DNA from 2 places in the Ruminococcoides intestinihominis genome. Region 2 is predicted to be linked to the other one. Evidence: predicted binding sites of a transcription regulator. Region 2 holds the regulator's gene; the other holds the start of a gene.
What was found. Region 2 encodes LexA, which represses DNA repair genes until DNA is damaged. Its sites were predicted from a motif close to CNAACANNTGTTNG; they were not measured.
Positions count from the first base shown of each region.

Region 1: a site for LexA is predicted at 3,595-3,608, ahead of WMO18_RS00855 (Y-family DNA polymerase). Genes of this name have one in related genera too.

Region 1 covers NZ_JBBMEY010000001.1:151,963-168,088, reverse strand. The annotation lists gene WMO18_RS00875 (YesL family protein) at 1-718, shown strand, start outside; gene WMO18_RS00870 (hypothetical protein) at 711-1,631, shown strand; gene WMO18_RS00865 (hypothetical protein) at 1,748-1,909, opposite strand; gene WMO18_RS00860 (hypothetical protein) at 2,082-2,309, opposite strand; gene WMO18_RS00855 (Y-family DNA polymerase) at 2,322-3,560, opposite strand; gene WMO18_RS00850 (MATE family efflux transporter) at 3,700-5,019, shown strand; gene WMO18_RS00845 (phospho-sugar mutase) at 5,127-6,839, opposite strand; gene WMO18_RS00840 (hypothetical protein) at 7,052-8,149, shown strand; gene WMO18_RS00835 (YebC/PmpR family DNA-binding transcriptional regulator) at 8,332-9,066, opposite strand; gene WMO18_RS00830 (YicC/YloC family endoribonuclease) at 9,319-10,197, shown strand; gene WMO18_RS00825 (DUF370 domain-containing protein) at 10,207-10,455, shown strand; gene gmk (guanylate kinase) at 10,448-11,023, shown strand; gene rpoZ (DNA-directed RNA polymerase subunit omega) at 11,046-11,249, shown strand; gene priA (primosomal protein N') at 11,239-13,683, shown strand; gene def (peptide deformylase) at 13,694-14,158, shown strand; gene fmt (methionyl-tRNA formyltransferase) at 14,158-15,075, shown strand; gene WMO18_RS00795 (zinc metallopeptidase) at 15,079-15,783, shown strand; gene rsmB (16S rRNA (cytosine(967)-C(5))-methyltransferase RsmB) at 15,787-16,126, shown strand, end outside.
Region 2 covers NZ_JBBMEY010000004.1:7,075-23,200, reverse strand. The annotation lists gene mgtE (magnesium transporter) at 1-450, opposite strand, end outside; partial or broken gene WMO18_RS02030 (aldo/keto reductase) at 964-1,137, opposite strand; gene lexA (transcriptional repressor LexA) at 1,366-1,956, shown strand; gene WMO18_RS02020 (pyridoxamine 5'-phosphate oxidase family protein) at 1,968-2,462, shown strand; gene WMO18_RS02015 (citrate/2-methylcitrate synthase) at 2,535-3,899, opposite strand; gene ilvB (biosynthetic-type acetolactate synthase large subunit) at 4,096-5,766, opposite strand; T-box leader at 5,837-6,080, opposite strand; gene WMO18_RS02005 (PH domain-containing protein) at 6,208-6,627, shown strand; gene WMO18_RS02000 (PH domain-containing protein) at 6,643-8,097, shown strand; gene WMO18_RS01995 (5'-methylthioadenosine/adenosylhomocysteine nucleosidase) at 8,143-8,832, opposite strand; gene WMO18_RS01990 (16S rRNA (uracil(1498)-N(3))-methyltransferase) at 8,843-9,565, opposite strand; gene WMO18_RS01985 (CinA family protein) at 9,726-10,274, shown strand; gene malQ (4-alpha-glucanotransferase) at 10,431-11,924, shown strand; gene WMO18_RS01975 (glycogen/starch/alpha-glucan phosphorylase) at 11,928-14,285, shown strand; gene WMO18_RS01970 (hypothetical protein) at 14,459-14,971, opposite strand; gene WMO18_RS01965 (NAD-dependent epimerase/dehydratase family protein) at 15,035-15,943, opposite strand; gene WMO18_RS01960 (nitrilase-related carbon-nitrogen hydrolase) at 16,091-16,126, opposite strand, start outside.

The DNA.
Region 1 (16,126 bases), on a different contig from region 2:
AACAAGAAACCTTGGTCGTGGTGAAGATGTAGATGTTTTTACAACTTTTATTAGTGGTGTAACCGAAAATTATAGGCAATTTTTAATTCATAGTATTATACTTTACTTTGTGTTTACTATAGGAGTTTTCTCTTTTTCTTTTTATGCAGGAATGGCAAAAGTCCTTGGTGGCTCAATGTATGTAATGCTTGTGGTAGAGATTTTAATTGCTTTGTGGGTACTTTTTATGTATCTATATATTCCACTAATGACAGTAACTTTTGAATTATCCGAAAAGGATATTCTCAAGAACAGTGCATTAATGGCCATCGGTGAACTAAAGGTTAACTTTGCTGCACTTTTCTCTTTAGCAATTTTAACTGCAATTTGTGCAACACCACTTATATTCTGTATGGGTAACGGTGTGGCAGTTTTAGTGGTTTCTGCTATTATGTTACTACTGATTTATCCTGCATCATTTTCTCTTGTATCTAACTTTTTTATTCAAGAAAATATGATGATGATGATTACAGGTAAAGCTGATTTAGTTCACGATAGAAAAAGTACAGAAGAAAAGTTAGCTCAACTACGCAATGAGTCCAAAGAAGACTTTAGTGATGTTGATGTAGAAAAAGTTAAGAAAAGTAAAGAGGACTTTATTTTCCATAAAGGTAAAATGATTAAAAGGGATGTTCTATTACAAATGATAGAAGAGAAAGAGAGTGAAAAGAATGAGTGACAATAAAAGACCTTATGATGATGAACAGGTCAATATTAATGACCTTAATGATGGTTTAGACAAAACAAAGGTCTTTAACCTTAACAGTAAAAGTGATAATCAAAATACCGGTGAATATGTTTCAAAACATTCACTAAGTAATGATGATTATGGTGATGACTTTTCCAGTGATAATCAGGATAATGAAGAAATCAGTAGCTATTCTCAAGCAGATAAAGCTAACTATAAAGATGATTATGATATGGGTCAGGTTGATGATGAACCAAAACCTATTATTTCTCGTACAGATACATATGGTTCACCTAAGAAGAAAAATAACAACAAAAAGTCTCTTATTATCGGCTTGATTGCAGCAGCAGTTGTACTTATTATTGTTGTAGTTGTTATAGTTCTCAATAGCTGCGGCAAAAATAAAAGTGATAACACAACTACTTCAACTACTACTTCTTCTACAACTACAGTAACTACAACTTCAGAAGAATATTCTACATCTGAAGAAGATACTACAGAATATACAACTGAACCTACAACAGAAGAAACTACAGAGCCTACTACCGAGGAAGAAACAACAGAGCCAACTACTACAGAAGCAGAACCAACAACTGCTCCTAATTCCGGTACCGGTAGTGGTGTAACTGCTTCATTTGCACCATATAAGTGCATTACTCCTGATGGTGATGTTATTTCTGATGACTTTTCTAAGGAACTAAAGGGTGATGTTTCTTTATCACTAAATAGTAACGGTACTTACACTTTAAAGGTTGGTAATGTAGCTAACGAAAGTGGTAATTACGAAATTGACGGTAATTCAATTACTTTAGGTTCATATGACGGCAATATTTACTTCGATAATGCCGGTAATCCGGTAGGTGTTACAGTTTATGTTGATGATTATACAGTGTCATTTAACTAAATAAATATTTATAAAAACTAAGGTGCAGTAATTTTTACTGCACCTTTTCTATACCTAATAAATCAATTAATTTAATATTAACTGAGTAAATACCTTGAAACAATATTATTATTTTTCTACTTTTTCAAATCCCAAACAACATCACCTTTACTATGTTTATTTAATCTTTCTAATGCAATTTGTCTACCATTAAAATCTTTAGTTTCCTTTTTAAAAAGCTCAACTTTATCAGGTGAAACTTCAAATGACCCTCTTATTGGTACTGTAAGTACTGACATAGTTGTTTTCTCCTTTTAGTTACCATTTTTTAATATTATATCACACTTAAAAACAATATAATTCTATATGATTTATTGTGTTTAGTCAATTAGTTACTGAGTTTTCAATATAATTTGATTGATGCTATTTTGACTTAACAACATAGTTATTCATTCCCAATATAGTGTAAAATTATTTTTCAACAAACCATCGGTTACTTTCTAAATATAAATACCTTGTGTGGTTCATAATTTGACAGGTGTATCTAACACCAACACCACCACTTTTAAGGGAACTTGCAAAACGAATATCGGTGATTTTGTCAATTTTATATTTTCTGCCATCATCCCAGTTTATCACCAAAGGTAACAAACTTCCATCTTCATCAAATTTTGCCGTAACGCTAACATATTCTTTCATAAAATTTCTCCATTAAAAAAATCCTACAGGGTGAATAATATGGTCATCTTTTGGATTTAATAAAGTAAGGTTTTTGTCTTTCATCAAAAAGGCAGGGCGTACTGCATAGTTGCCAAATCTATTTTTTAGTGAATCAAGTGTCTTATCCAGCTTTTCATCTCTAATATCCTTGTTGTTATCCTCAAAGAAAGATAGCTGGAATGGTGAATTGTCACCAATAAGCCCACTAACAGATACACCGATTGACCGTATAGGTTTTCTAAAGTTATAGTTGTTTCTAAATAATTCCAAAGCCTTGTCACGAATATCACCGGTACAACTGCTGAAATTCTTTAGCTGACCTTGCCTAGTGAAAGAGAAAAGGTCTTTATCTCTAATAGATATAGTGACAGTTTTACACCTAAAGCCTAATTCTCTCATTCTCCTGCCAACACTGTCACTTAGTATTTGTACAATCATTTTTACATCAGAATAATTTTCCAAATCTCTGGGTGTGGTTGTAGAGTTACCGATAGATTTTACATCAGGTCTTTCATCAAATTGTGCAACAGGAGAAGAGTCAAGACCATTTGCAAAGGTGTGTAGAACTTCACCCATTTTGCCTAAGTTACTGTTAAGTATCTCTACAGGACAATTTGCAATGTCGCCAATTGTGTATATACCGATAGTGTGTAAATGCTTTTTAGTTGCTCTGCCAACATAAAGTAAGTCCTCGCAAGGGAGAGGCCACACCTTGTTTTTGTATCCGTCATAACCGTCAATATCAATCTTAGTTATAGCATCAGGTTTCTTGTAGTCACTGCCTAGCTTTGCAAAAATTTTGTTAAAGCTAACACCGATACTAACAGTAATTCCAAGTTCATATTTAATTCTTTCGTTAATTTCTTTTGCAATTTCATAACCACTTCTATTGCAACCGGTAACATCAAGCCATGCCTCATCTAAACCAAAGGACTCAACTCTATCGGTATATTCAGCATACATAGCCTTAGTCAATTTTGAGAATTTCATATATTGGTCAAAGTGTGGTTCAATAACAACAAGTTCAGGACACTTATTTTTTGCTTGCCAAATAGCATCACCGGTTTTTACAAAATATTTTTTGGCAAGTTCATTTTTAGCTAGAATAATACCATGCCTGTTTTCGGCATCACCTGCAACGGCAAGTGGCTTATCTCTGTATTCCGGATGTAGTAAAGACTCTACACTGGCATAAAAACCATTGCAATCACTGTGTAATATTGTTCTCATTTTGCTTTTCCTTTCCTTTGTTCTATATAATTATAGAACATTTGTTCTATAAAGTCAATACCATAAATGGGACAGTAAATTTATGTTGATATTCTTGTTTAATTGTGTTACAATCAGTTACTATGGAATGGGGGATTATATGACCATAGCAAAAAGTAATAACAAAAGTGTTACCAAGAAATTTGTAAGATATGTTTCTCAAAATGTTTTGGGAATGATAGGCATGTCACTATATATTCTTGCAGATACTTTTTTTATTTCAGAGTCAGTTGGTGCTAACGGTATTACGGCTCTAAATATTGTGTTGCCTATATATAGCTTTATTTTTGCAATAGGTGCAATGATTGGTGTTGGTTCAGCAATACGATTTTCTATTAATAAAAATAAAGGCTCAAAAAGTAAAACAAATTATTTCTTTAATGCACTGTTTTGGGGAACAACTATAGGTCTTATATTTTCATTAATAGGTTTATTTTTTCCGGGACAAGTTGTTTCTATTATGGGTGGTGACAGTACCATTGTAGAAGTGGGAAGAGGTTACACAATGATATTTATGTCATTTGCACCATTTTTTATTTGGAATCATATTTTCAATGCATTTGTTTTAAATGACGGTTCACCATCAATAGCAATGTCAGCAACATTATTCAGTAGTTTGTTTAATATTATATTTGACTATGTGCTAATGTTCCCACTAAATATGGGTATGGAAGGCGCTGCCCTAGCAACTGCATTGTCACCGATAGTAGGTGTAATGATTTGCTTTATCCATATCTTTTCAAAGAAAAATACAACATCATTAAAGCCACAGAAACCATCATTTAAGAAGCTTGTTTATTCTTGTCAGGTTGGTATATCCTCATTTGTAGGACAAATTTCATCAGGTGTTATCACAATAGTATTCAACTTCCTTATTTTAGGTTTAACAGGTAACACAGGTGTTGCAGCTTACGGTATCGTAGCAAATGTTTCTCTTGTGGGAATTTCCGTATTTAATGGTGTATCACAAGGTAGTCAGCCTTTATTTAGCGAACATTACGGTAAAGGTGATAAAGACGATATAAAAATTTTAAGAAAACTGAGTATTATAACTTCTTTGTTACTGTCGGCAATAATGATTTTACTTATCTTTGTGTTTACAGATTTTATTGTTGGTATGTTTAACAGTGAAAATAATCTATTACTTGAAAAGTATGCAGTAGTAGGTTTAAGATTATATTCAATAGGCTTTATATTTGCAGGTTTAAATGTAGTAGGTTCAGGTATATTCAGTGCAACAAATTTTCCTAAGTGGGCATTTGCAACATCAATGGCAAGAGGTTTTGTACTGATTATACTTTCGGCAGTTGTTATGTCAATTTTATTCGGTATGACAGGTGTGTGGTTAGCTTTTGCAGTGGCAGAGCTTTTGACACTAATAATCACTTCAGTAGGTTTAACCAAGATTACAAAATTCTAAATTTTATATTTATAATAAATTAAGGTGGCTGTAATCAGCCACCTTTTTATACGCAAAAATAGGCTATGTAGAAACTCTACATAGCCATAATTTTATGATTAATTAAATTAGTTTAGACCTAACTGAGCCTTAACATCATCAGCAATCTTGTTACCAATTTCGACTGATTCTTCTTCTGTCTTACCGATAGAAGTAATGTAAAGCTTAATCTTTGGTTCAGTACCACTAGGTCTTATGATAACTGCATTACCACCTAAGCAGAAGTGAAGTACATTTGACTTTGGTAGGTCAATAGGTGTGATTTCACCTGTAGCAACATCTTTTTCTTCACTCTTTAGGTAATCGTAAATTTTCTTAACAGTTTCACCGTTAACAGTCTTTAGTGGGTTTTCACGAAGATTATCCATAATTTCCTTCATCTTCTTCATACCACTGGCACCATCAAATTCAAATGAAAGTGTTGTGTTTCTGTAATAGCCGTATTCTTTGTAAATTTCATCAATTACATTAGCAAGTGTCTTACCTTGCTTTCTGTAATAAGCAGCCATTTCACAGATTAGCATTGAAGCAACAACAGCATCCTTATCTCTTACATAAGTACCTGCAAGATAACCGTAGCTTTCTTCAAAACCAAATACAAATCTTTCTTTTTCATTCTTTTCTTCAAGTCTTAGGATAACTTCACCAATGTACTTAAAGCCTGTTAGAACTTTCTTTAGTTCACAGTTGTACTTCTTACAGATTTCATCAATTAGTAGGGAAGTAACAATAGTTCTTACAACGATAGGATTTTTAGGTAATGTGCCTTTTTCTTTTCTAACGCTTAGTAGGTAGTTAGTTAGCATAATACCTGTTTCGTTACCTGTAATTAGTCTGTATGTGCCATTATCAGGAACTGCAATACCAACTCTATCAGCATCAGGGTCAGTAGCAAGTAGTAGGTCAGGCTTAACCTTTTCACACATATCAAGACCTAACTGTAGAGCTTCCTTGATTTCAGGGTTAGGGTAAGGACAAGTTGTAAAGTTACCGTCAGGCATTTCCTGTTCAGGAACAACTGTTACATCATTAATACCGATTTCCTTTAGAACTCTTCTAACCAGCTTGTTACCTGTACCGTTAAGTGGTGTGTAAACAACCTTTAGACCTGAGTCAGCACATAGACCTTCATTTACCTGCTGTTCTTTAACATTAGCAAGGTATTCTGTATATACATCATCATTAACATATTCAATAAGACCTTCTTCAACTGCCTTGTCAAAGTCCATAGTCTTAACACCTGTGAACATATCAATCTTTTGAATTTCATCATAAACTGCACCGGCAGCATTGTCTGTCATCTGACAACCGTCACTACCATATGCTTTATAACCATTATATTTTGCAGGGTTATGAGAAGCAGTAACCATAATACCTGCTTTACAACCAAAGTGTCTTACTAGGAAAGAAAGAACAGGTGTTGGTTGTAGTTCACTGGTGATATATGCCTTAATGCCGTTAGCAGCAAGAACCTTAGCAGCTTCATTCATAAATAGGTCAGCTTTAATTCTGCTATCGTGGCTAATTGCAACTGCACCACCACCAATGTTATTTACATAGTTTGCAAGACCCTGAGTAGCCTGACGAACAACATAAATGTTCATTCTGTTAGTACCTGCACCGATAACCCCTCTAAGACCGGCAGTACCAAATTCTAGGTTCTTGTAAAATCTTTCGTAAATTTCATCTTCATTGCCTTTAATTGCAGCTAATTCTTCAATTAAATCTTTATCTTCCTTGGCGTTTTCGCACCATACATTGTATAAAGTGTTAGAATCCATCTCAAGTTTCTCCTTTATGAGTTGCTTTTTCTTTAAGGAACATATTTCCTTGCTTAAAAATATACCACAAAATCAACCTTCTATCAATAAGTTTTTTGGATTTTTATTAAATTGTTATAACTTTATCAATATATATAAAAATAAAAATGTTGATTTATTGAGAATAATATTGTATAGTAGTATATAGCAAAATTTTTGAAAGGAATATTCTAATGGATAATAACGAAAACAATATCAACAATGAAAACCTAGTTGAGGAAAATACCTCAGCTAAGGAAACTAACGGTGTAGACGAAAACGGTGGTTATGTATCACAGTTCGGTGAATTAACAAATGCAGATGGTGAACCACTGGAAACTACTGCACCAACAGAAGAACCAAAGAAAAAGTTCTTCCTATTTAAGTACATTCACCCAAGTATCTTTATTGCAATTTGTGTATTCTTAGTAGCACTTATTGCTTTTGGTGTTTATTGGATTTTTGGTTCAAAGACAATCACAGGTACATGGATGAGAGAAGTAGAGAACAACAGTTCAGCATCTTCAACTGCTGATGAAGTTGAGAAGATTGCAGTATATTACACATTTGAAAAAGCAGATTCTAACGGTAAGGGTACTTACTATATGAATGTTCAGGGTGAACAGTCTAAGGGTGAATATAAGCTATCAACCAGTGGCGATAAGAAAAAGATTACTATCGGTAATTCAGAACTTACATACGAAGTAACAGGTGTTAAGCTATTTGGTAACGCAACACTTAAGTTAACTCAGGATGCTTATACAGACCAGTCAACAGGTAAAAAGGTTGAGTCTCAGACAATTGAAATGAACCAAGACAAAAATCCCGGTTATGATGAAATGTCTATGAAGGACTACAAGACTGATAAGGACCTTATCGGTAAATGGAATACAGAATACAAGATTTCTTATTACTATGGTATGTATCAGCTAGATTGCGACATTGAAATCAAGGATAACGGTATTATGACTGTTCATGCAAGTAACAGTGATATTGGTATGGACTCAACATACTACTATGCTTATTCTGCTGAAAATGGTAAGCTAACATTTAAGGGTGTTACTGATAAAGATAAGAATAAGGCAACTCTTGAATATAAACTAAAGGACGGTATCCTAACTATTGTTGATAAGAATAACAAGACAATGTTTAGTGAGTCAATCCTAGGTTCTGCTCAGTTCTATAAAGACGGTGAAAAGAAGCCTGAAGGTATCACAACAGTTACTACAACAACTGCACCATCAACAGAAACTGCTACACAGGCTGCAACTCAAACAACAAAAGCTAAATAAGAATGTTTAAATCTAAAGCCACAACTTTTACAGTTGTGGCTTTTTTATGCTTTACTATATTATAATTATTTTATAACTACTAATAATTATTCATACTTTTAAAATTTAAAGACAAAAGAAAAGGACGGTTATTTATATTTAACCGTCCTAAATTATTGAAATAGATGTAATTCAAAAACTAATTAGTCCATTTCCCAGTTATGCCAAACATTCTGAATGTCATCATTTTCTTCAAACATATCAAGCATCTTCTGCATCTTAGCCTTAGTTTCTTCATCTTCAATCTTTGTGTATGTTGATGGTACTTCTTCAACTTCAGCAGATACAAATTCATAACCCTTAGCAGCAAGGTCATCACGAATAGCAGAGAAGTCATCTGGCTCTGTGTAAATTGTGAAGATGTCTTCATCAGCCTCAAAGTCAGAAGCACCTGCTTCAAGAGCTTCTTCCATTACAGTGTCTTCATCTTTGTCAAAGTCTTCTCTTTCAACAACAAGAACACCTTTCTTTGAGAACATAAAACCAACACAACCCGGTGTACCCATATTGCCACCAAACTTATCAAAGTAGTGACGAACTTCACCGGCTGTTCTGTTTCTGTTATCTGTAAGAGCCTCAACAATTACAGCAATACCTGATGGGCCGTAACCCTCATATGTAACAGATTCATAGCTGTCACCTTCATTAGAAGATGCAGCCTTTTTAATAATTCTTTCAATGTTGTCATTAGGAACATTAGCAGCCTTAGCCTTAGCAATACAATCACGAAGTTTTGAGTTTACATTAGGGTCAGCAGAACCACCGTCACGAATAGCAACAATAAGTTCTCTACCAATCTTTGTAAATACCTTTGCTCTGGCAGCATCATTTTTGCCTTTCTTCTGCTTAATGGTACTCCATTTATTATGTCCTGACATTTATATCATCCCTTATATTAAAATTTGCCTTAAAATTATATCACAAATATAGGAAAAATGCAAATATATTTATTTGTTATTCTTGTTTAGAAAAATGCTTAAAATATATATTACAATTTGGTTACAAAAGTGCGTTATACTCTTGAATGTTTGCTATAATAGGTATTAAATACAATATAGGGTACTATGCAAATACGAAATGCCCATATATGTATAAAATGAATTTTTTAATTAATATACGAGGTTATAATAATGGTTCGTTCAATGACAGGCTTCGGAAGACACGAAGCAACTGTTGACGGCAGAGATATTGTAGTAGAAATCAAGAGTGTAAACCACCGTTACTATGAATTTAATTGCCGTACAACAAGAGGCTATAACTTTCTTGAAGAAAAGTTAAAGTCTTATATTAAAGAAAAGGTTAGCAGAGGTAAAATTGATGTTTATGTTTCTTTAAGCCAAAAGGAAGACACAGAGTCAATTGTAAAGATTAACCCAAGTTTAGCACAAGGTTACATTAATGCACTAAAGAAACTTTCAACAGACTATGGTGTAGCAGATGATATTTCTGTTTCTACTGTTGCTCAGTACAACGATATTTTCCAAGTACACAGAGCACCTGAAGATGAGGAAGAAGTTTGGAATGCAGTTAAGGAAGTTCTTGATGTAGCACTTGATAACTTTATTAAGATGAGAGAAGTAGAAGGAGAGAAGATGAAGGCTGACATTATGTCAAGAGCCGAAACTATCCTTTCTATTGTTTCAAAGATTGAAGAAAAGTCACCTGAAAGAGTAAAAGATTATGAATCCAGACTAAAAGAAAGAATTGAAGAACTTTTAGGTAGTGCTGATTTTGATGAACAGAGAATTTTAACAGAGGTTGCAATTTTTGCAGATAAGGTTGCAGTTGATGAAGAAACTGTTCGTCTAAGAAGTCACTTTGACCAGCTAAAATTACTTATGAATAGCGATGGTGAAATCGGTAGAAAGATTGACTTTATTATTCAAGAAATGAATAGAGAAGCCAATACTATCGGTAGTAAAGCTAACGACAGCACACTATCTCATATGGTAGTTGATATTAAGGCTGAAATTGAAAAGATTAGAGAGCAAATTCAAAACATTGAATAAAGGTGCTTTATGAAACTTATTAATATTGGATTTGGTAATTTAGTTAATTCAAGCAGAATCATCTCTGTAGTCAGTCCTGATTCTGCTCCTATAAAACGAATTGTTCAGGATAGTAAGCAGAAAAGTATGCTTATTGATGCTACTTACGGCAGAAGATGTAAAGCAGTTATTATTACAGACAGTGACCATGTTGTACTTTCTGCTATTTCTCCTGAAACAATAGGTAACAGATTGGAGGGTGAACAAAGCGATGAATAACAAAGGACTACTTATTATTTATTCCGGTTTTTCCGGAGTAGGTAAGGGAACAATTATGAAGGAAATGCTAAAGAAAGAAGATAATTTCCGACTATCTGTTTCTGCTACTACAAGAGCTCCGAGACCGGGAGAAGTAAACGGTAGAGAATATTACTTCATTTCAAAAGAAGAATTTGAAGAAATGATTAAGAATGATGAGTTCTTTGAATATGCTCAGTATTCTGATAATTATTACGGAACACCTAAGAAACCTGTTGAAGAAATGCTAAAGAAAGGTCTTGATGTATTTCTTGAAATCGAAGTTCAAGGTGGACTTCAAATGATGGATAAGCGACCTGATGCACTTAGTATTTTTATTGTGCCACCATCATTAGAAGAACTTGAATCTCGACTTCGTGGCAGAAATACCGAAACCGAAGAGGTTATCAAGAAACGTCTTTCAGCAGTGGAATTTGAAAAACAGTTTGTTCCAAAGTATGATGTTAAGGTTGTTAATGACAAGGTTGAAGATGCAGTAAATCAAGTTATTGATATAGTAAAAAAAGAGAAAGAAAAAAGGAATAATTAATTTATAAAAAGGAGATATAATTATGCGTTTAGCTTCAGTAGATGATATGTTATCAGGTAAGGAAAGTCGTTATGCACTAGTAATCGGTGTAGCAAAGAGAGCAAGAGAAATTGCACAGGAATTTGAAGAACAGGGTATAATTACTGACGAAAAGCCGGTTCTTCTTGCTATCGAAGATTTTAAGAATCACAAGTACAACCTACTTGAACCAGAAGATGAAGAATGATGAATTCCTCATTGCAGGAATTGCAGTAGATAATACTACTTACGGTTTTGACAGACTCTTTAGCTATAAAGTACCGGATCATTTGTCTAATGTAAAAGTTGGACAGAGAGTTCTTGTACCTTTTGGCAGAGGAGATAGATTTCGTCAAGGAATGATTTTGTCTTTGTCTTATGGTAAAGAAGAAAATCTAAAAGAAATTTCATCATTACTAGATGATAAGCCTATCTTTACCCAAGAAATGATTGATACAGTAAATTTTATCCATGACAGATATTTCTGTACTTATTATGACTCTGTAAAGGTAATGCTACCGGTAGGAATAAATTATAATATTTCTACATTTTATACAGCAGTAAAGGTTAATGATGATGTACTAAATTCTCTAACTGACTATGAAAGAGAAATTTATGATTATCTTTTATCAGAGAATAAACCGGTAAAAAAAGAAACAATCTTAAATGTTTTTTCTATAGGAGAAAATTCCCTTAATAAACTTTACCGTCAAGGTGTAGTAAATAGAGAAGATGATGCCTTTAGAAAAACTAAAGATGCAACAGTAAAAATGGTGTCACTTTGTGATGATGTTGATATTAATGATTATAAGTTAACACCAAAACAACAGAAAGTTGCAGAACTTTTAACTGTTGTGGATAAAGCTTCTGTAAAGGAAGTTTGTTACTATACAGGCTACACCCAGTCAGTAACCGATTCTTTAGTTAAGAAAAAGATTGCAAGGTACTTTACTGATGAAGTGATGAGAATACCTTATACTGTTTCAGATGTAAAGAAAGATGAAGTGGTTTTAAGCCCATCACAACAGTCTGCTTTTGATAATTTATACAGTAAATATTGTGATGACAAAGCTTCAGTTTCTTTACTTTATGGTGTTACCGGTAGTGGCAAAACCTCAGTATTTATGAAGTTAATTGAAAAGTGCTTTAATGACAATAAGGGTACAATTTTAATGGTACCTGAAATTGCATTAACACCTCAGTTAATTAAAATATTTACCTCAAGGTTTGGTGACAATGTTGCAGTATTCCATAGTGGTTTATCAATAGGCGAAAGACTTGATGAATATAAAAGGGTCAGTAGAGGAGATGCAAAAATTGTTCTGGGTACAAGAAGTGCAGTTTTTGCCCCACTAAAAAATATCGGTTTGATTGTTATGGATGAAGAACAAGAAAGTTCCTATAAATCCGAACAAACACCAAGATATAACGCAAGAGATATTGCAAAGTTTAGGTGTTATAAACACAATGCTTTGTTACTTCTTTCTTCAGCAACACCAAGTGTAGAAAGCTTTTATATGGCTGAAAAAGGAATTTATAATCTTGTAAAATTAACAGAAAGATATGGTAAAGCAACATTACCACAAGTTTCTGTTGTTGATATGAATGAAGAACAAATGAAAGGTAATTTTAGTAACTATTCAACAACACTAAAAGAACTTATTTCAAGTAACTTAATTCATAAAAAACAGTCCATTATTCTTCTTAACAGAAGAGGATACAATACATTTTTAAGTTGTAGAAGTTGTGGTCAAGTTGTAACTTGTCCCAATTGTTCGATTTCTATGACATACCATAGTGCAAACAATAGAATGATGTGTCACTATTGTGGCCATTCAGTTCCTTATACGGATGAGTGTCCGGACTGTCATCAGCATACACTTAAGTTTAGTGGTGCAGGTACTCAAAAAGCAGAACAAGAACTTGTTGATATGTTTCCAAGTGCAAGAGTATTAAGGATGGATGCTGATGCCACAATGACAAAAAGTAGTTATGAAACAAAACTTACTGCTTTTGCAAATGGTGAATATGATATTCTTATCGGTACACAAATGGTAGCTAAAGGTCTTGACTTTCCAAATGTAACATTGGTAGGTGTTATCAATGCCGACCAAATGCTTTATTCTGATGATTACAGAAGTTACGAAAGGGCATTTTCTCTGCTAACTCAAGTAGTTGGTAGATCCGGCAGAGGTGACTCAAAGGGTGTTGCAGTTATCCAAACTTCAACACCGGAAAATTATGTTATAGGTCTATCGGCAAAGCAAGACTATGATACATTTTATAAAGGTGAAATAGGAGTGAGAAAAGCTCTGCTTTATCCTCCTTTTTCCGACATTTGTCTTATAGGTTATCAAGGTATAATGGAAGGTGCAACAATAAAGTGTGCAAATGCCTTTCAAAATGCCTTAATTAACAAAATTAAAACTAATTATAGCAGTATGCCTTTAAGGGTGCTTGGACCAAGCCAAGCCTATGTTTATAAGGTAAATAATAAATATAGATACAAGACTATAATTAAGTGTAGAAATTCAAAAGATTTCCGTAGTGTTATTAAGGAAACATTACTTGAATTTTCTAAGAATAAGGAATTTAAAAATATAGGTATAACAGTAGATATAAATCCACTGTCTTTTAATTAGGTGAATGAGTATGGCTATTAGAAATATTGTAAAAGATGGAGACGAGATTCTTCATAAGAAATGTAGAAATGTAGAGAAGTTTGACGATAAGTTGGCAACACTTCTTGATGATATGGCTGAAACAATGCACAAAGCTGACGGTGTAGGTCTTGCAGGTCCACAGGTTGGTATGCTAAGAAGAGTTGTTGTTATTGATATTGGTGAGGGTGTAATTGAACTTGTTAACCCTGAAATTATTGAAACAAGTGGTGAACAAGAAACTGCAGAAGGTTGTCTATCTTTCCCCGGAGAATACGGTATCACTAAGCGTCCAATGTATGTAAAAGTAAAGGCTCAAGACCGTAACGGTAATTTCTTTGAAATGGAAGGTGAAGAACTTTTAGCAAAGGCTTTCTGTCACGAAATTGACCATCTAAACGGTATTGTATTTAAGGATATTGTTGTTAGAATGTTAGACCCAGAGGAGTTAGGCTAATGAATGTTGTTTTTATGGGTACTCCGGACTTTGCAGTTCCATCATTAGAAAACATTGCAAAAGTTCATTTTGTACAAGCTGTCTTTACTCAGCCGGATAAACCGGTAGGCAGAAAAATGATACTAACACCACCTGATGTAAAGGTTTGTGCTGAAAAGTTAGGAATACCTGTCTATCAACCGGTAAAAATAAAGGATAGCGATAGCTATGAAATTATTAAGGAACTTAACCCTGATGTAATTGTTGTTGTTGCTTATGGACAGATTTTACCTGAAAATATTTTGAATATTCCAAAGTATGGTTGTATCAATGTTCATGGTTCTTTACTCCCAAAGTACAGAGGTGCAGCACCCATTCAGTGGTCCGTTTTAAACGGTGACAAAGTTACCGGTGTTACAACAATGTATATGGAAAAGGGTCTTGATACCGGTGATATTCTTGAAACTAAGGAATATGAAATCGGCATCAACGATACTGCCGGTAAAGTTTTTGATACATTGGCAGAAATGGGTGGTAAGCTAATCCTTGATACACTTGAAAAAGCAGAAAAAGGTGAACTTCATTCTATCAAGCAAGATGACAGTAAAAGTTCATATGCAAAAATGCTTGATAAGTCAATGTGTAATATTGATTTTTCAAAGACTAATTTACAAGTTCATAACCAAGTTAGGGGACTTTCACCATGGCCTGTTGCCTCAACAAAACTTAATGGCAAAGTCCTAAAAATCTTTGAAACAAGACTTACAGAGGGTAAAGGTAAACCCGGTGAAATTTTAAACACAAATCCACTTACTATTGCTTGTGGTGAAGGTGCAGTTGTTGTAAATACTGTTCAACTACAGGGCAAAAAAAAGATGGATTCTAAAGCTTTTTTACAAGGTCATAAACTTGAAAAAGGCACAGTTATAGGAGAATAAATTATGTATCATTACTTTTATGGTATTGACTGGACATATATTGTATTTATGCTACCATGCCTTATTTTGTCACTTATATGCCAGGTCAAAGTAAACAGTAATTTTAGCAAGTATAGCAATGTAAGGAATATGCGTGGTATGACAGGTGCTCAAGCAGCTGAGTATGTTTTAAACCATTATGGTGTTCATGGTGTTCGTATTGAGCAAGTTGCAGGTAATTTAACAGACCACTTTGACCCAAGAACAAATGTTATCAGACTTTCCGATAGTGTTTATAATGTAGCTTCTGTTGCAGCAGTAGGTGTTGCTTGTCACGAAGCAGGTCACGCAGTACAACACGCTACAGGTTATGTACCAAACAAAATTCGTGGTGCTATTGTGCCAATTGCTAGGGTAGGTTCTAGCTTAGGATGGATACTTTTCTTAGTAGGTTTATTTTTGCCAACACAGTTTTCATTCTGCTTATGGCTAGGTATCATATTCTTCTCAGCATCAGTTCTTTTTACTTTCGTAACTTTACCTGTAGAATTTGATGCATCAAGAAGAGCATTAAAGTGTATCAGAGATACTAACCTACTTTACCCTGAAGAATATGAAGGTACAAAGAAAGTTTTACAAGCAGCCGCTATGACTTATGTTGCTTCAGCAGCAACTGCTTTACTACAATTACTAAGACTTATTTTTATTGCAAATAATAGGAGAAGATAATAGATGAAAAGCCCAAGAAGAGTAGCATTTGATGTGCTTTATAAAATTGAAACTGAAGAGTCCTACAGTTCAATTGCAGTGAATAAAGCATTAAAAGAGAATAATCTTAATAAGCTAGACTCTTCTTTTGCCTCAGCAATTATTTACGGAGTACTGGAAAAGAAGATAACTCTTGACTATGTAATCCGTAGCTTTTCTTCTGTAAGACTAAAGAAAATAGAAACCAAAACTTTAGTAATCCTTAGAATGTCAGTTTATCAGATGCTTTATATGGACAAAGTTCCGGATAATGCATCTGTTAACGAGGCAGTACAACTTGCAAAGAATTTAAGACTTTTTAAGT
Region 2 (16,126 bases):
AGTAAGATTTTTCTTTACAACAATATAGTTAGTTGTCATCTCACTACCGATTTCATCATCTTCATATGACAAAATCATACTAACATCTTGTTTTGCATCATTATCAAGTAAAGCAACAATTCTCTTTCTGTCAGCATCACTTAACTTTTCCAGAATATCAACAGCGTCATCTGAGTCCATTTCTGAAATCAAGTTAGCTACTTTATCAGAATTAATTTCTTTGATATATTCTTCTGAGTCCTCAATATAAGAGAATATCTCAGCTACCATTTCAACACCTAACACAGGGTATAGTGACTTTCTTTCTTCCGGTGTCATTTTCTCAAATGCATCGGCAATATCACCCATATGGTAATCAGAAATTTTTTCTATTAATTCTTCCTTAGGAAGATTACTTCTGAAAATCTTTAGTACTTCATCGGAATACATTGGTTTAGTTACTTTATTCATTAATATTACCTCCTACTACCTAAAAATAGGCATAAAAATACCACCACTATCCATAGCAGCTTCACAAATTATCGTTGCGTAGTATTAGGATAAATACGGTGGTACAGAATAATATTAAATTAAAATAAAATATCAAAATCAACAGACAGTGCTACATTTCTAACTTCCATATCACCATAAACAATACACCCACCAAAACTATCACAACTGTCCATTAACTTCACCTCCAATATTTTCTTATATCAATTTAGCACCAAAAGTGCATAAAGTCAAGAAATCACAATACTTTTAACTTAATTTTTACCTAAATTTGTTCTACTGAATTATACTCTATTACACAGCAAAGCACCGAGCCTTGTGGATAGCTCGGTGCTTTGTTTTCATTAAAATGAGGGGTACAATGTAAATCTTTTTGTGGATTAACATTGAGGAGGGTAGAACAATGTACTGAAATGGTTGCGGCTCCATTTCTTTAGTACGCCTATATTATATACCCAAAAATCAGTTTTGTTGTTATAGAAAACTGAAAGGTTTTTGTTGGTTGTGTGAAAACTCACTTTGTTTTTCACCGATAGCACTTAGCCTACCCTCTTTATACATTTCTTCCATAGCTTTATAAGCACCGTAATAGTCACCCATTGGTTGATGAATTAGATATAAGTCAAAGTAATCTGTACCTAGCTTTTTTAGTGAATTTTCTTATCCTGATGGGAGAGTTTTTATCTCTATACTTGACAAAGAAGATAATGTTTCTTTTTACATTGCTATAAAAAATAGCAACAAAGATAAATTTTTAACTGCACTAAAGTGAGATAAGTACAAATAATGGGACTTTGACTAGAATTAATCAAACATTTGTTTGATTTTTTTATAATTATATGTTACAATATGTAAAACAGTTGTGAGGTGATTACTATGAAACCACTAACAAAAAGTCAGCAAAAAGTTTTTGACTATATAAAAGAATGTAGTGAAGAAGGCAGAGTGCCATCTGTTAGAGAGATTTGTGAACACACAGGACTAAAATCTACTTCAACAGTACATCTTCACCTAAAATCCCTTGAAGAAAAGGGTTTAATCGAAAGAGATAAAGGTCTTAACCGTAGTATTAGAATTGCCGGTGAAGAAAAGGTAAACCAAATTCCTATTATGGGTAGAGTTACTGCCGGTTTACCGGTCTTAGCAGTTGAAGATATTGAGGGATATGTACCTGTAACAGAGAATCTAAAAAGAGGCAGAGAGCTTTTTGCCCTAAGAATTGACGGTGAATCTATGATTAATGCCGGTATTCTTGACGGTGACATTGTTATTGTACATAGAACACCTGTAGCAAATAATGGTGACATTGTAATTGCACTTATTGAAGATGAGGCAACTTGCAAAAGATTTTATAAGGAAAACGGTCACTACAGACTTCAACCTGAAAATGAACTATTTGAACCGATTATTGTTGATGAGGTTGTACTGCTGGGTACAGTTATCAGCTTAGTCAGGAATTACGAATAATAGAGGTTCTTATGTTTAGAGAAATGCGAAGAAAAAAGCAACAAATTCCCGATAACGAGGCTATTGCTATTCTTGAAAATGGCAAGGTAGGAATTTTAGCAGTTAACGGTGACAACGGCTATCCATATACTGTTCCACTTAACTATATGTTTTATAATGGAAAAATTTATTTTCACGGTGCAAGTGAAGGTCACAAATTTGACAGTATAAAGAACAACCCTAAGGTAAGTTTCTGTGTGATTTCTCAAGACAAGATTATTCCTGAGAAATATACAACTGCTTATGAAAGTGTTGTTGTTTTCGGTAATGCAAAAATTATGGATGATAAAGAGGAAATCAAAAAAGTTATTTATGACTTTGCAAAGAAATTTCATCCAACAGACACAGAAGAAAACAGAATGTTCAACATTAATTCTGACATTAAAACAATGGCTATGGTTGAGATTACACCGGAACATATTACCGGTAAAGAGGGACTTGAACTTTACAAGAAAAGAATCAAGTAATTTTATAATATAAACATAAAAAAGGTGTTGCATTTGCAACACCTTTTCTTTATGAATTGATTAATTTGTATTTTAATCTCTTTCGTCCATAGGAACATAGTTCTGTCTATCGTGAACATTCTGATATGCAGGACGAATAATCTTACTTGGGTTTACAAGTTCTTCCAGTCTATGAGCAGACCAACCACTAACTCTGGCAATAGCAAAAAGTGGAGTAAACAACTTTGTTGGTAAGTCAAGCATACTGTAAACAAAGCCACTGTAAAAGTCAACATTAGCAGAGATTTTCTTATCTGTCTTTCTTCTCTGCATAATCAGTTCTGCTGCAATTTCTTCAACATTATTATATAGCTGATACTCTGCCTGTCTGCCTTTTTCTTCAGAAAGTGACTTAACAAAGCCCTTGAATACTCTTGCTCTTGGATCGGAAATTGTATAAATAGCATGACCCATACCATATATAAGACCTGACTTATCAAATGCTTCTTTGTTAAGAATTTTGATTAGATAGTCACGAATCTGTTCTTTATCGTTATAGTCTGTTACATGTCTTTTAATATGGTTAAACATTTTTACAACCTTAATGTTTGCACCACCATGCTTAGGACCTTTTAGAGAACAAAGTGCTGCTGCAATAGCTGCATATGTATCTGTACCTGATGATGTTACAACATGAGTTGTGAAAGTTGAGTTGTTACCACCACCATGTTCTGCATGAAGAACAAGTGCCATATCAAGTAGCTTAGCCTCTAACTTTGTATATTGACTGTCAGGTCGTAGCATATACAAAATATTTTCTGCTGTAGATAGGTGAGGCTGTGGTGAATGGATAAACAAACTCTGCTTGTTGTGGAAATAGTTAAATGCCTGATAGCTATATACTGCAAGTACAGGTAAAAGTGCAATTAACTGAATACATTGACGAAGTACATTAGGAACAGAAGTGTCCTCTGCTTTTTCGTCATAACTGTAAAGTGTAAGTACTTCCTTAGACAAAGCATTCATAATATTTCTTGATGGAGCTTTCATAATAATGTCACGAACAAATGTATCAGGCAAAGTTCTGTAGTAACCAAGTAGCTGATTAAATTCTTCAAACTGTTCTTGGTTAGGCAAATCCCCCATCAGTAGCAAATAAGAAACTTCTTCAAATCCATAATGCTTATCATGGATAAAGCCATTTACTAAGTCCTCAATGCTATAACCTCTGTAGAAAAGTTCACCGGGAATAGGAGTTCTGTTTCCGTTTTCATCTTCAATAACAGAGTTAACCTCTGAGATTTCTGTTAAACCTGTAAGAACACCTTTACCGTTAGAGTCTCTAAGCCCTCTCTTAACATCATACTTATCATAGTTGCTAGGGTCAATAAGACTGTTTTTGCAACAAATTTTACTTAGTTCTATAATTTCAGGAGTAAGGTCGCTATATTTACCCATGAAAATCACATCCTTTAAAATGGTATAGTAATCTAATTTTTAATATGTATATCTTTCATTTTATCACAATTTTTTAACTTTAGCAAGATAAATTCCTATTAATTCTATATGATTAACAAATTTAATTTATGACAAAATGACAGAAAGGTGCTTATCATAAGACAAGCACCTTTGCTAATAATAAATTTATATTTAATTAATCCATTGAAGTAACAATTTCGTTTACTGTTTTTCCCGGAGGAATCATTGGTAGTACATTTTCATCAGGACTGATTACACAATCAACAACTACAGGTTCATTCATATCATATGCCTTCTTTAGCACATCATGAATTTCCTCAGGCTTAGTAATTCTTAAGCCCTTAATGCCGTAACCCTGGGCAACCTTTACAAAGTCAGTTGCTCTGTGTGGGTCTGTGTTTGAGAATCTGCAACCGTAGAATAGCTTTTGCCATTGACGAACCATACCAAGAACTGAGTTGTTCATAACAACAACTACAACAGGAATGTTATATGACTTCATTGTTACAAGTTCATTAATGTTCATATGGAAAGAACCGTCACCTGTTACTAAGAAAACTCTCTTGTCCATATTGCCCATACTTGCACCGATAGCAGCACCCATACCAAAGCCCATTGTACCTAAACCACCTGATGTTAGGAATGTTCTTGGTTCAAAGAAATTTGTTCTCTGTGCAACCCACATTTGGTGCTGACCAACATCAGTTGCAACAATGTCTTCACTAGACTTAATCTTGTTAATTTCGTCAAGAATCTGATATGGATGGCAGTAACCTTCTTTGTTAATATCGCTGATAGTGATTTTCTTCTTCCAATCCATAATCTGTTCAATCCAAGTAGGGTTGCTCTTCTGTTCTAATCCATCAACAACCTTAACAAGTGTATCCTTTAAATCGCCGATAACCCAGTTGTCAACCTTAACATTTTTGTGAATTTCGTGAGCATCAATATCAAGCTGAATAATAGTAGCTTGTTGACCAAACTTTTCTCTATCCCCTGCAACTCTGTCAGAAAATCTTGCACCACAAGCAATGATAACATCAGCATTATCTGTTGCCATACCTGTTTCGTAACCACCATGCATACCGATATTACCAACAAATAGTGGGTGGTCGGCAGGCATACAGCCTAGTGCCATTAGTGAACAACATACAGGAGCGTCAATTCTCTCTGCAAACTTAACAAATTCATCACAAGCATTTGCAGAAATAATACCACCACCGGCATAAATCATTGGTCTTTTAGCATTTCTTAAAATTTCTTGAGCTTCCTTAATTGCATCATCCTGAGCCTTAAACTCATTATTAGGAACAAACTTTTCCTTTGGAGTGTATTCACACTTCATAGCAGTAATATCCTTAGGTACATCAACAAGAACAGGACCTTTTCTGCCACTTTGAGCAATTTCAAAAGCCTTACGGATTGTTGGAGCTAAGTCCTCCATTTCCATTACTAGGAAAGAAGCCTTTGTAATTGGCTTAACAACTTCTGAAATATTAACTTCCTGAAAAGCATCTCTGCCAAGTAAATCTCTCTGTACATTACCACAGATAGCAACCATAGGAATTGAGTCGATATTCGCAGTTGCAATACCTGTTACAAGGTTAGTAGCCCCAGGACCTGATGTTGAAAATACAACACCAACCTTGCCGGTTGAACGAGCATAACCATCAGCAGCATGAGCAGCACCCTGTTCATGAGCAGTTAGGATATGAGTGATTTTGTCGCTATACTTGTAAAGAGCATCATATGTATTTAGTGCTGCACCACCGGGATAACCAAATACTGTGTCAACACCCTGTTCAAGTAAACATTCGCATATAATTTCTGCACCTGTTAATTGCATATTCTTTTCCCCTATCTCTTTATTTTTCAAAATAACTAAAAGTTTCGGAAATAAAAAAACACCCCGTCTCATAAGAGACGAAGCTAATAAACCCCGTGGTACCACTCTACTTCGCTTATAAAAATAAGCCTTACACATCAGGCAACAACCGAATGCTGTTCTGTTAACGGAGAACTACCGTAACACTCTACTGAGTTTCCCTTTGGAATGTTAAGTTCACAGGTTACTTTCACCAGCCGATCATATTGCCTTGCACCATCCGACAACTCTCTGAAAAGATTTTGCTACTTACTTCTCCTGATCATTACTTTTAGTATCATTAAATTATTTAGAAAAAGCCTTGGTCTTCTGTATAATATTCTACTTTAAAAATATCAACTTGTCAAGTCGTTTCATTTTATATATAATGATTATACATATATTTTTTATTGGGAGTAACTAATGGAACGAAAATTATCCAAAAATGCAAAGAAAGTTTGGCGTACAAGATGTGCTATGGTTTGTTTACTTTTTGCATTTATTAGTGGTGGCATATATATTTTTTCACCTTTAATAGCTTTTATTGTTGCCGGAGTGGATTTGTTAACATTCTTAATTATATACCTTATTGCCGTACCTCTTGTTTATCATGTTACAACACTTGTTGTAAGGAAAGACGGTATCACCATAACCAAAGGTATATTGATGAGAAAAAGAATGAACATAATGGCAAAGAAAATTCAGTATGTTGAACTTATCCAAACACCGATACAAAGGCTTTTCAAGGTTTATACTGTAGCATTCCATACTGCAGGTGCTACTACTTATGTCAGTCAGGTTGATGCCGACTTAGGAAGATTATTTAGGTCATACAAAGAATAAAGAAAGGATATAGTTGTGAAATTTAGGAACAGAAAGCTATACAAGAAAGCTCACTTCTATACAATTTTATATGATTTAACAAGGCTATTTCCTTTGCTTGTTGTTCCGGTATTACAAAACCTTTTGTATAAGCCAACAACAACTGCTGCTTTTATCACTAACTTTTCTATTTCTGCTTTGTGTGTTGTTTTTCTATTTGCGTATATTATTCTTGAATACAGAAGTACAATGTACCTGGAGAAGGAGAAAAGTGTCTATACAAAGAAAGGATTTTTCTTTAAAAAAAGAGCTGATATTCCCTACAACTGTATTCAGTCTGTTTATGTTGAAAGGGCATTTATGTACAGAATTTTCAGAGCAAGGAAGGTTATTATAAACACACCCGGTTCTTATACTTCTAAAGGTGACTACAATCTTTTTCTAAGTAAAAAGAACGACCTTGCACTAAAGACTGAAATTTTCGGCAAAGAAGATGTTGACCTAAAGTATAATGGTGGTTTCCTTAGAATAATTCTAATGGCTGCAACATGGAGTAACGCACTTACAGGTTTGCTTATTATAGCACCTGTCCTATATAAAACCTCCGATATTGTTGTGGATATTTTTAAAAACTATTTTGTAAATAGGCTGGATATTTCTTCTTACATTATTAAGATTGGTGTACCTCCTGCTGTATCCGGTCTTGCAACATTACTGATAATTTGTTGGGGTATTGCCTATGTGTATCAGCTTTCAAGCAATGCGTTTTTCTCAACAAAGATAAAAAATAACATAATCCACATTTCAAGAGGATTACTGAACAGATATGAATTTGTTACAACTACAGAAAAGTTAAATGCAATTCAAATAAAGCAAAGTGTACTGATGTTACTTCTTCGTCTAAAAAGTGCCTACATTCAAACAATAGGCAGTGGTGCACAAAAAGGTGACAGAAGTTTGCTTATACCTGCTGACAGAGAAGAAAATATCAACAAAATTCTCAGCAAAATCACAACTCTGCCAACAGAAGAAAACTACAAAGTTAAACCTAAAAAGACAGAATTTATGTCCTACCTATGGTTTCCTTTCTATTGTATATTAGGTACTGTTGCAGCAATGCTAATACTTCACTACCTAGGTTATTTTGCAGAAATTGTTAGATTTCCTTTATTTGCTATACTTGGAGTATTTGTTTACTGGCTATTTTTCAGAATTTATTCCTACACAAAAAGTAGTATAACCATTTGTGACAAGGCAGTACAGATTGATTACTTTGATAAGCTGAACATTACAAGAACTTACATTCCGTATGACAAAATTCAGTATGTACAGATTAGGCAAAGTCCTTTCCAGGTTTTTTACAAAACTGCTCATCTAAGAATTTATGTTTATTCAAACAAAAGAAAATTCTACAAAATCAAGTACCTAAAATACAAGAAGGTTCTTGAAGCTGTAGATATAATAGAAACAAAAATGAAATATAGATACTAAAGTAAGAGCCTTACAGAACTCTGTAAGGCTTTCTTAGTGTAATGATTATTTTAAAAATTCTTTCATAACTTTAATTGAATGTTCAGCAGCCAGAACCTTAAACTTCTCAAAATCTAAGAATTCATTGTGGTTCATATCGTCACTAATTGAACGAAGAACTGCATATGGCACTTTGTTTCTGTAACAAACATGGCCAACTGCTCCACCTTCCATTTCACAACATAAAGCACCGAATTTGTCTGCAATAAACTTTCTCTTATCCACATCAGCAATAAAAATATCACCTGTTGCTACTCTGCCAACAACAACATTAATGTCATCAATAGTTTTGCAACATTCATATAACTTTTCATATGTAGCCTTATCTGACGGAATGTCAATTCTTCTTTCATCGGTGTACCAGATTTCGCCTCTAGGATCACCGGTTGCAGTACCGTTCATATCATGTTCAACACAATCCTTAGAAATAACAATGTCGCCAATCTTTAAGTCTTTACTTAAACTACCTGCAATACCTGAATTGATAATTACATCAGGCTTATAGTAGTCAATCATAATCTGAGTACCGATAGCAGCATTTACTTTACCGATGCCACATTCAAGAAGTACAACATCCTTACCGTTGATTTTACCACTGATAAAGTCAAGACCTGCGATTGTTTTCTCTTCGCTACTATCCATTGCTGACTTTAAACCGTCAACTTCAATTTTTAATGCACAAATAATTCCTGTCATTTTTATTACCTCATTCCATATTGTCTGTTTCATACATAATTAAAGTTAATGCAACTAAAGGTGCAGTTTCTGCCCTTAAAATTCTTTTACCTAGGGTAGCTTTTCTGCCACCGTTTTCTGTAACAAGGTTAACTTCCTCAGAACTGAATCCACCTTCACTGCCAATAAACATACTTATTTCACTTGGTTTATCTTTTAGAATAGTTTTTACACTTTCTCCACCAAGTTCATAAAAAATAACTTTATCTCCTTTAGCACTTTTTACTGCATCATTAAAGGAAATACATTCCCTAACTTTAGGTACAATTCCTCTGCCACTTTGCATAGCAGCTTGTTTTGCAATTTTTTGCCATCTGACTGTTTTCTTACTTAATGACTTTTTGTCAGGTCTGCTGACACATCTTGAAGAAATAACAGGCACAATCTCACTTACACCGATTTCAACTGCCTTTTGAATAATAAGCTCCATTTTGTCACCTTTAGGTAGGGCTTGATAAAGTGTTACCTTTACATCAGGTTCAGCTTCGGAAATTTTGCTGGAAAGAACATTTACCTTTACCATATCACCACTTATTTCTTCAACTACACAATTATGGACAGTACCACTGGGTGAACACAAAGTTAGGGATTCACCCTTATTCATTCTAAGACTTTTTGATATATGGCGACCATCTTCACCAAAAAGTGAATATTCCTTTGACTCAATTTCTTCATCAACAAAAAAATGTGGCATAGCTTTGCTCCTTGTATCCTATATTATAAAAGGTAGGGCAAACAATGTTCACCCAAATAAAATTACCGTAAAGTCATTTTAGTCTATAACTAATATAACAAAACACAACTATAATTGCAATAGATAAGGTTTTTTGATAAAATAATAACGAGGTGATAAAATGGCTACTTTAATCACAGACAAAGATTATTATAACTTAATGAAAGATATAGATACTGCTACTTTAGAAAACACCCTTGTAAAGGAACTGACAGACAGAAATTTGAAAATCAGTTCTGCCGAAAGTTGTACCGGTGGTATGATTTCACAGAGGATTACAAATGTCAGTGGTGCAAGTAATGTTTTTGAATTAGGTGTTTGTTCCTATGCAAACAGAATCAAAAACAAAGTCTTAGGTGTTAGTAACGAAATACTAAATACAGTAGGTGCAGTTAGCCAAGAAACTGCTACTCAGATGTGTGAAGGAATCAAGGAACTTTCCTCATCTGATATAGGGGTATCAACAACAGGCATTGCCGGACCTACCGGTGGAACAGCCAAAAAGCCTGTGGGATTAGTTTTTATAGGAATTGCAACAAAAGAAAGTACCACAATATATAGGGCTGAACTTTGCCACTATACACCACATTCTAGGAATGAAGTGCGAACAATGACTACAAACCTATGTATGCTACTTGCAATCAAGGCTACTAGGAACTCAGTAGAATAGAAAATACTTGATTTTTGTCAAGATTTATGGTAAAATTTTAGAAGTTGGTTTTTGCCTAAGTTGTGTAGGCAACCGAAACAAACACAACATTTTTAATATTGGTATTCCATTAAACGGAAAATAGACAACTAAATATTAACGAACGGAGTTGACATTATGGCAAGAGAAGCCGGCATTTTAATGCCTATTACTAGTTTACCTTCTCCTTACGGTATTGGTACACTAGGTAAAGAAGCTCGTGAGTTTGCAGACTTTTTGAAGAAAGCAGGTCAGAAGATCTGGCAGATTCTTCCTGTTGGTCCTACAAGCTACGGCGACTCACCTTATCAGTCTTTTTCAACTTTTGCAGGTAATCCATATATGATCGACCTTGATACTCTCAAGGAAGAAGGTTTACTTACTCAAGAAGATATTGACAAGGGTTACTGGGGCGACTCAGAATTTGAAATCGACTATGCTACTATTTATTGGTACAGATTTGATGTACTAAGAGTTGCATTTGAGAATTTCAAGAAGAATTGCGACAGAAAGCCTTTTACTACTTTCAAGAGAAAGAACAGCAAGTGGCTAAAGAACTATGCCCTTTATATGGCTGTTAAGAAAAACTTTGATATGAAAGCCTGGACAGAATGGCCAGACGAAGAAATCAAGCTTCGTGAGCCTGAGGCTATTAAAAAATACGAAAGAAAGTTCAAGGATGAAATTGACTTCTGGAGTTTTCTACAGTACAAGTTCTATGAACAGTGGGAAGCATTCAGGAAGTATGTAAATGACCTTGGCATCAAGATTCTTGGTGATATGCCAATCTATGTTGCTATGGACTCAGCAGATACTTGGGCAAATCCTGAAATTTTCTGGTTTGACGAAAACAATCAACCTGTAAGAGTAGCTGGATGTCCACCAGACTATTTCTCTGCAACAGGTCAGCTATGGGGCAATCCATTGTACGACTGGGATTATCTAAAAGAAACAGATTATGAATGGTGGTTCAATCGTATTGCTGCTGCATCAAAGCTCTTTGATATTCTAAGAATCGACCACTTTAGAGCTTTTGATACTTATTATGCCATTCCTTATCCGGCCGAAAATGCTATCGGTGGTGACTGGTATGACGGTCCCGGCATTGAATTCTTCAATATGATGAAAGAAAAGTTGGGTGACCTACCAATCGTTGCTGAAGATTTAGGCGACCTTTTTGACAGTGTAAAGGAACTTCTAAAAGAAACCGGTTACCCTGGAATGAAGGTATTGGAGTTTGCTTTTGATAGTGGTGAGGCTAATGATTACTTACCACACAACTACACAGAAAACTGTGTTGTATATTCTGGTACACACGACAACGATACCCTTATGGGTTGGGCAGCAAAAGCTAAGCCTGAAGATGTTGCTTTTGCTAGACAATACTGTAAGATGCCTGAATGGGAAACATTTAACTGGGGTATCATCAGAACAGCATACGAAAGTGTTGCTAACACAGCTATTATCCAGATGCAGGATATTCTTGGTCTTGGTACAGAGGCAAGAATGAATGTTCCATCAACACTTGGTGGTAACTGGGTTTGGAGAATTGACGGCAGTGTGCTAACAGATGAACTAGCAGACCAGCTAAAGGAAATGGTAATCAACAGTTCAAGACTGGAGGAAAATTAAAAAATGAGCATTATTGAAAATCTTGAATTAACAGCAAAAAACGACTACTGTAAGACTCTTAAGGAACTTACACCGGCAGAACTTCACCTTTGCCTAGGTAAAGCAATGATGGGTGAAATTGCTGATACTTGGGAAAAGTGTCAGAAGAAGGAAGCTTCTAAGAGAAGAGCATACTACTTCTCAGCTGAATTCCTAATGGGTAGAATGATGTACAACAATCTATACTGCATGGGTATTCTTGACACAACTAAGAAGCTACTAAAGTCTAAAGGTATTGACATCAATGTATTTGAAGATATTGATGATGCAGCTCTTGGTAACGGTGGTCTAGGTAGACTAGCAGCTTGTTTCCTAGATTCAGCAGCTACTCAGGAAGTTCCACTAGACGGTTATGGTATCCGTTATAAGTACGGTCTATTTAAGCAGTTAATCGAAGACGGTTATCAGGTAGAAATTGCTGATAACTGGCAGAGATTTGAAGATCCATGGTGCATCCGTAGAGAAGAAGATGCAGTTGAAGTTAAGTTCCAGGATCAGACAGTTAAGGCTGTACCTTATGATATGGCTGTTATTGGCTATGGTGCAAAGAGCATTAACACTCTTCGTCTATGGCAGGCAGAAGCAGTTGACGAATTCGACTTCCTAGCATTTAACGCATCACACTATGATGAAGCTGTAAAGGCTAAGAACGATGCAGAAAACATTTCTTCTGTTCTATATCCAAACGATGGTACTCACGAAGGTAAGCTACTTCGTCTAAAACAGCAGTATTTCTTCTGTTCAGCTTCCCTACAGGATATTATTAAGAGATATAAGGCTAAGTACGGCAATGACTTCAGCAAGTTCTCAAGTCATGCAGCTATTCAGCTAAACGATACTCATCCTGTTATTTCTATTCCTGAACTAATCAGACTTCTAGGTCTAGAAGGTATTGGTTTTGAAGAAGCTATTGATATTGCACAGAAGACATTTGCTTATACAAACCACACAGTTCTTGGCGAAGCACTTGAAAAGTGGGACAAGAACCTAATTAGAGAAATTCTACCTGAAATTCTTACAATTATCGAAAGAATTGCTATTCACGAATACAACGATATGCACGCTAAGGGTGTTAGCGATGAACAGTTTGCTAAGAAAATGGCTATCATTGACGGCGACCTAGTTCATATGGCTAGACTAGCTTGTTATGTTGGTTCTTATGTAAATGGTGTTGCTTGGATTCATACAGAAATCCTAAAGGACGATGTTCTAAAGGAATGGTATGAACTATATCCTGAAAGATTCCAGAACAAGACTAACGGTATCACACAGAGAAGATGGTTAGGTCTATGTAACCCAGAACTATCTGACTTCATCACAGAAAGAGTTGGCGATGGTTGGTTAAAGGATCTATCAGTTCTTAAGGGTCTGGAAAAGAACATTGACGCTAAGACTGTTCGTGCATTTAACACAATTAAGAAGAAAAAGAAGACTCAGCTTGCTAACTACATCAAGGATACTGAAGGTGTTGAAATCGACCCATCATTCATCTTTGACATTCAGGTTAAGAGACTTCACGAATATAAAAGACAGCTACTAAACGCATTCTCAATTGTTATGATTTATAACAAGCTAAAGAAGGGCGAACTAAAGGATTGGCAGCCAACAGCATTTATCTTTGGTGCTAAGGCAGCTCCTGGTTATGCCAGAGCTAAGGCTATCATTAAGTACATCAACGAAGTTGCTAAACTAGTTAACAACGACCCTGATACTAAGGATAAGCTAAAGGTTCACTTTGTACAGAACTACAATGTTTCTTATGCAGAAAAGATTGTTGTTGCTGCTGATTTCTCAGAACAGATTTCTACAGCAGGTACAGAAGCATCAGGTACAGGTAACATGAAGTTTATGCTAAACGGTGCAGTTACACTTGGTACTTATGACGGTGCTAATGTTGAAATCGCTCAGCAGGCAGGTATCGAAAATGAATACATCTTCGGTGCTAGAGTTGAAGAAATTGACGAACTAAAGGCTAACAAGACTTACAACCCAAGAGAAGTATATGATAACAACCCAGAAATCAAGGCAGTTCTTGATACTTTGGTTGACGGTACATTCTCTGACGGTGGTGCAGTTGGCGAAGGTTCATTTGCTGAACTATACACAGCTATCCTAAATGGTACTGCTTGGCATGACCCAGACCATTACTTCCTACTACTTGATCTTCAGGATTATGTTGATACTAAGATTAAGGGCAACAAGGATTATCAGGATAGAACAGCATTTGGTAAGAAGTGCTTAATCAACATTGCTAATGCAGGTATGTTCTCATCTGACAGAACAATCCTAGAATATGCTAAGGATCTATGGCACGTAAAGTAATTTAAAATTACTTTTCCACTATAAATAAATTATCCCTACTCGAAAGAGTAGGGATTTTGTTTTATGTTATTATACAAATTTTATAAAACTTTCTTATATGCTAACCTTTATGGTTAGCTTTTTCTTTTGTTTTCACATAAAAAGGCACCTACAAAACTGTAAGTGCCTAAAGTTTATTTTAAAAGACTATTAAATTCTTTAACAGTTACATCAGCATAACCACTGACTTCTGTATTCTCATTCTTTGCAAATTCTTTGCCAAGCATATAAACCTTGTTATCAATAATATAAACAAAGAAGTAGTTGTTAGCAAAGTTTTTATTAACTAATTCAACTTCATAAATCTTGTCAGCATCAGATGCCTTAAAGGTCTTTTCCTTTCCTCCACCTGACTTAGTAATAACATTGCTTGTATGTAACATACTGTTGATTACATTAATTTTAGACTTTTCTTTCCACTTAATAGAAACCAGCTTTTTACCTTGTTTCTCACCTGTACCGTCATATACATTAGCTGCAACACTATTTGTATCAGCTGATGATGCAGTTGTTGTCACAGTAGTTGATTGTGTGGTACTTTGGGCTGTAGTAGTTGTTGTACTTGAACCTGTGTCTGTACTATTGCCACAACCTGTCACACCAATCATCATTGTTGCAAGTAGTGCAATAACAATTAATCTCTTCATATTATACATTCCTTTTTAATTTTTTTCTTATTATATCATAGATTTATGAATTTTGTGTGATATTTAAATATCTTTTAATTCATTTTCAATAAAAGATATGTAATCTTTTCTATTTACATCATTTCTATGATTTTTGTACCATTCATAAGATTCTTTTAATCCTTGATACAATGACTTTGTTGTTGGCATTAGCTCTTTCTGCTTTGATACATCTAAACAATAACTATAATTATGAAAAGGAAAATAATCCCTTTGATTGTAGCCTTTATCTACATATTTTTTCTCCAATTCAGAACCAACAACTTTATAACAAGTTTCTACAAATGTATTAATTGTGTCAATTTTTTCGTTACCGACATTAAAAATTCTATCGTCAGGCTTTTTGTCTATTAAGATTTCGATAAACCTACATAAATCTTCAACATCAAAAAATTGCAATTTCATATCGCCATTATTAGGAATATAAAAAGGTTTATTCATCTCAGCACAATCAAATACAAAAGCCTCTCTATACAAATTTTGCATTTTTCCATACAAATAAGGAGGTCTTATTATATAAGCATTTGGAACTTTACTAAGCAATACTTGTTCAGCTTCTATTTTATTACTTCCATAATCTCCCCATATTGAATTATCCCCTACAAGTTGTTCCTCTTTAAAAGGCTGTGGTAAGGTTTCAGGATAAACTGCACTGGAACTAATGAAGACTATATCTTTTATAGTGGACAAAGATGACAACAATTCCTTCATATCATCACCTGTATAAGTATTAACTGCTATCACTAAATCAAAGTCATATTGTTTCAAAGAATCACCGATATTGTTCCTATCTCCAACAATTAACTTTGCTTTTTCCGGTTGTTTGTGTGTATTTCTATTGTACACATAAACATCATCGCCTTTTGCAATAAAATATGTAGCAAGATATTTACTTACAAAGATTGTTCCACCCATAATCAATATTTTTTTCATATATACCTCTTTTCAAAAAACAAAAATATACATCCTGTTGTTTCATTCTAACATAACTATTACTTTATTGCAACAAAATTGACCCTGCATAAGCAAGGTCAATCTGTATGAGTATTTTAATATTAGGAGAAAGCAGTATTATCAATATTATTTAACAACAACTTTGCACTTTAGTACAATGCC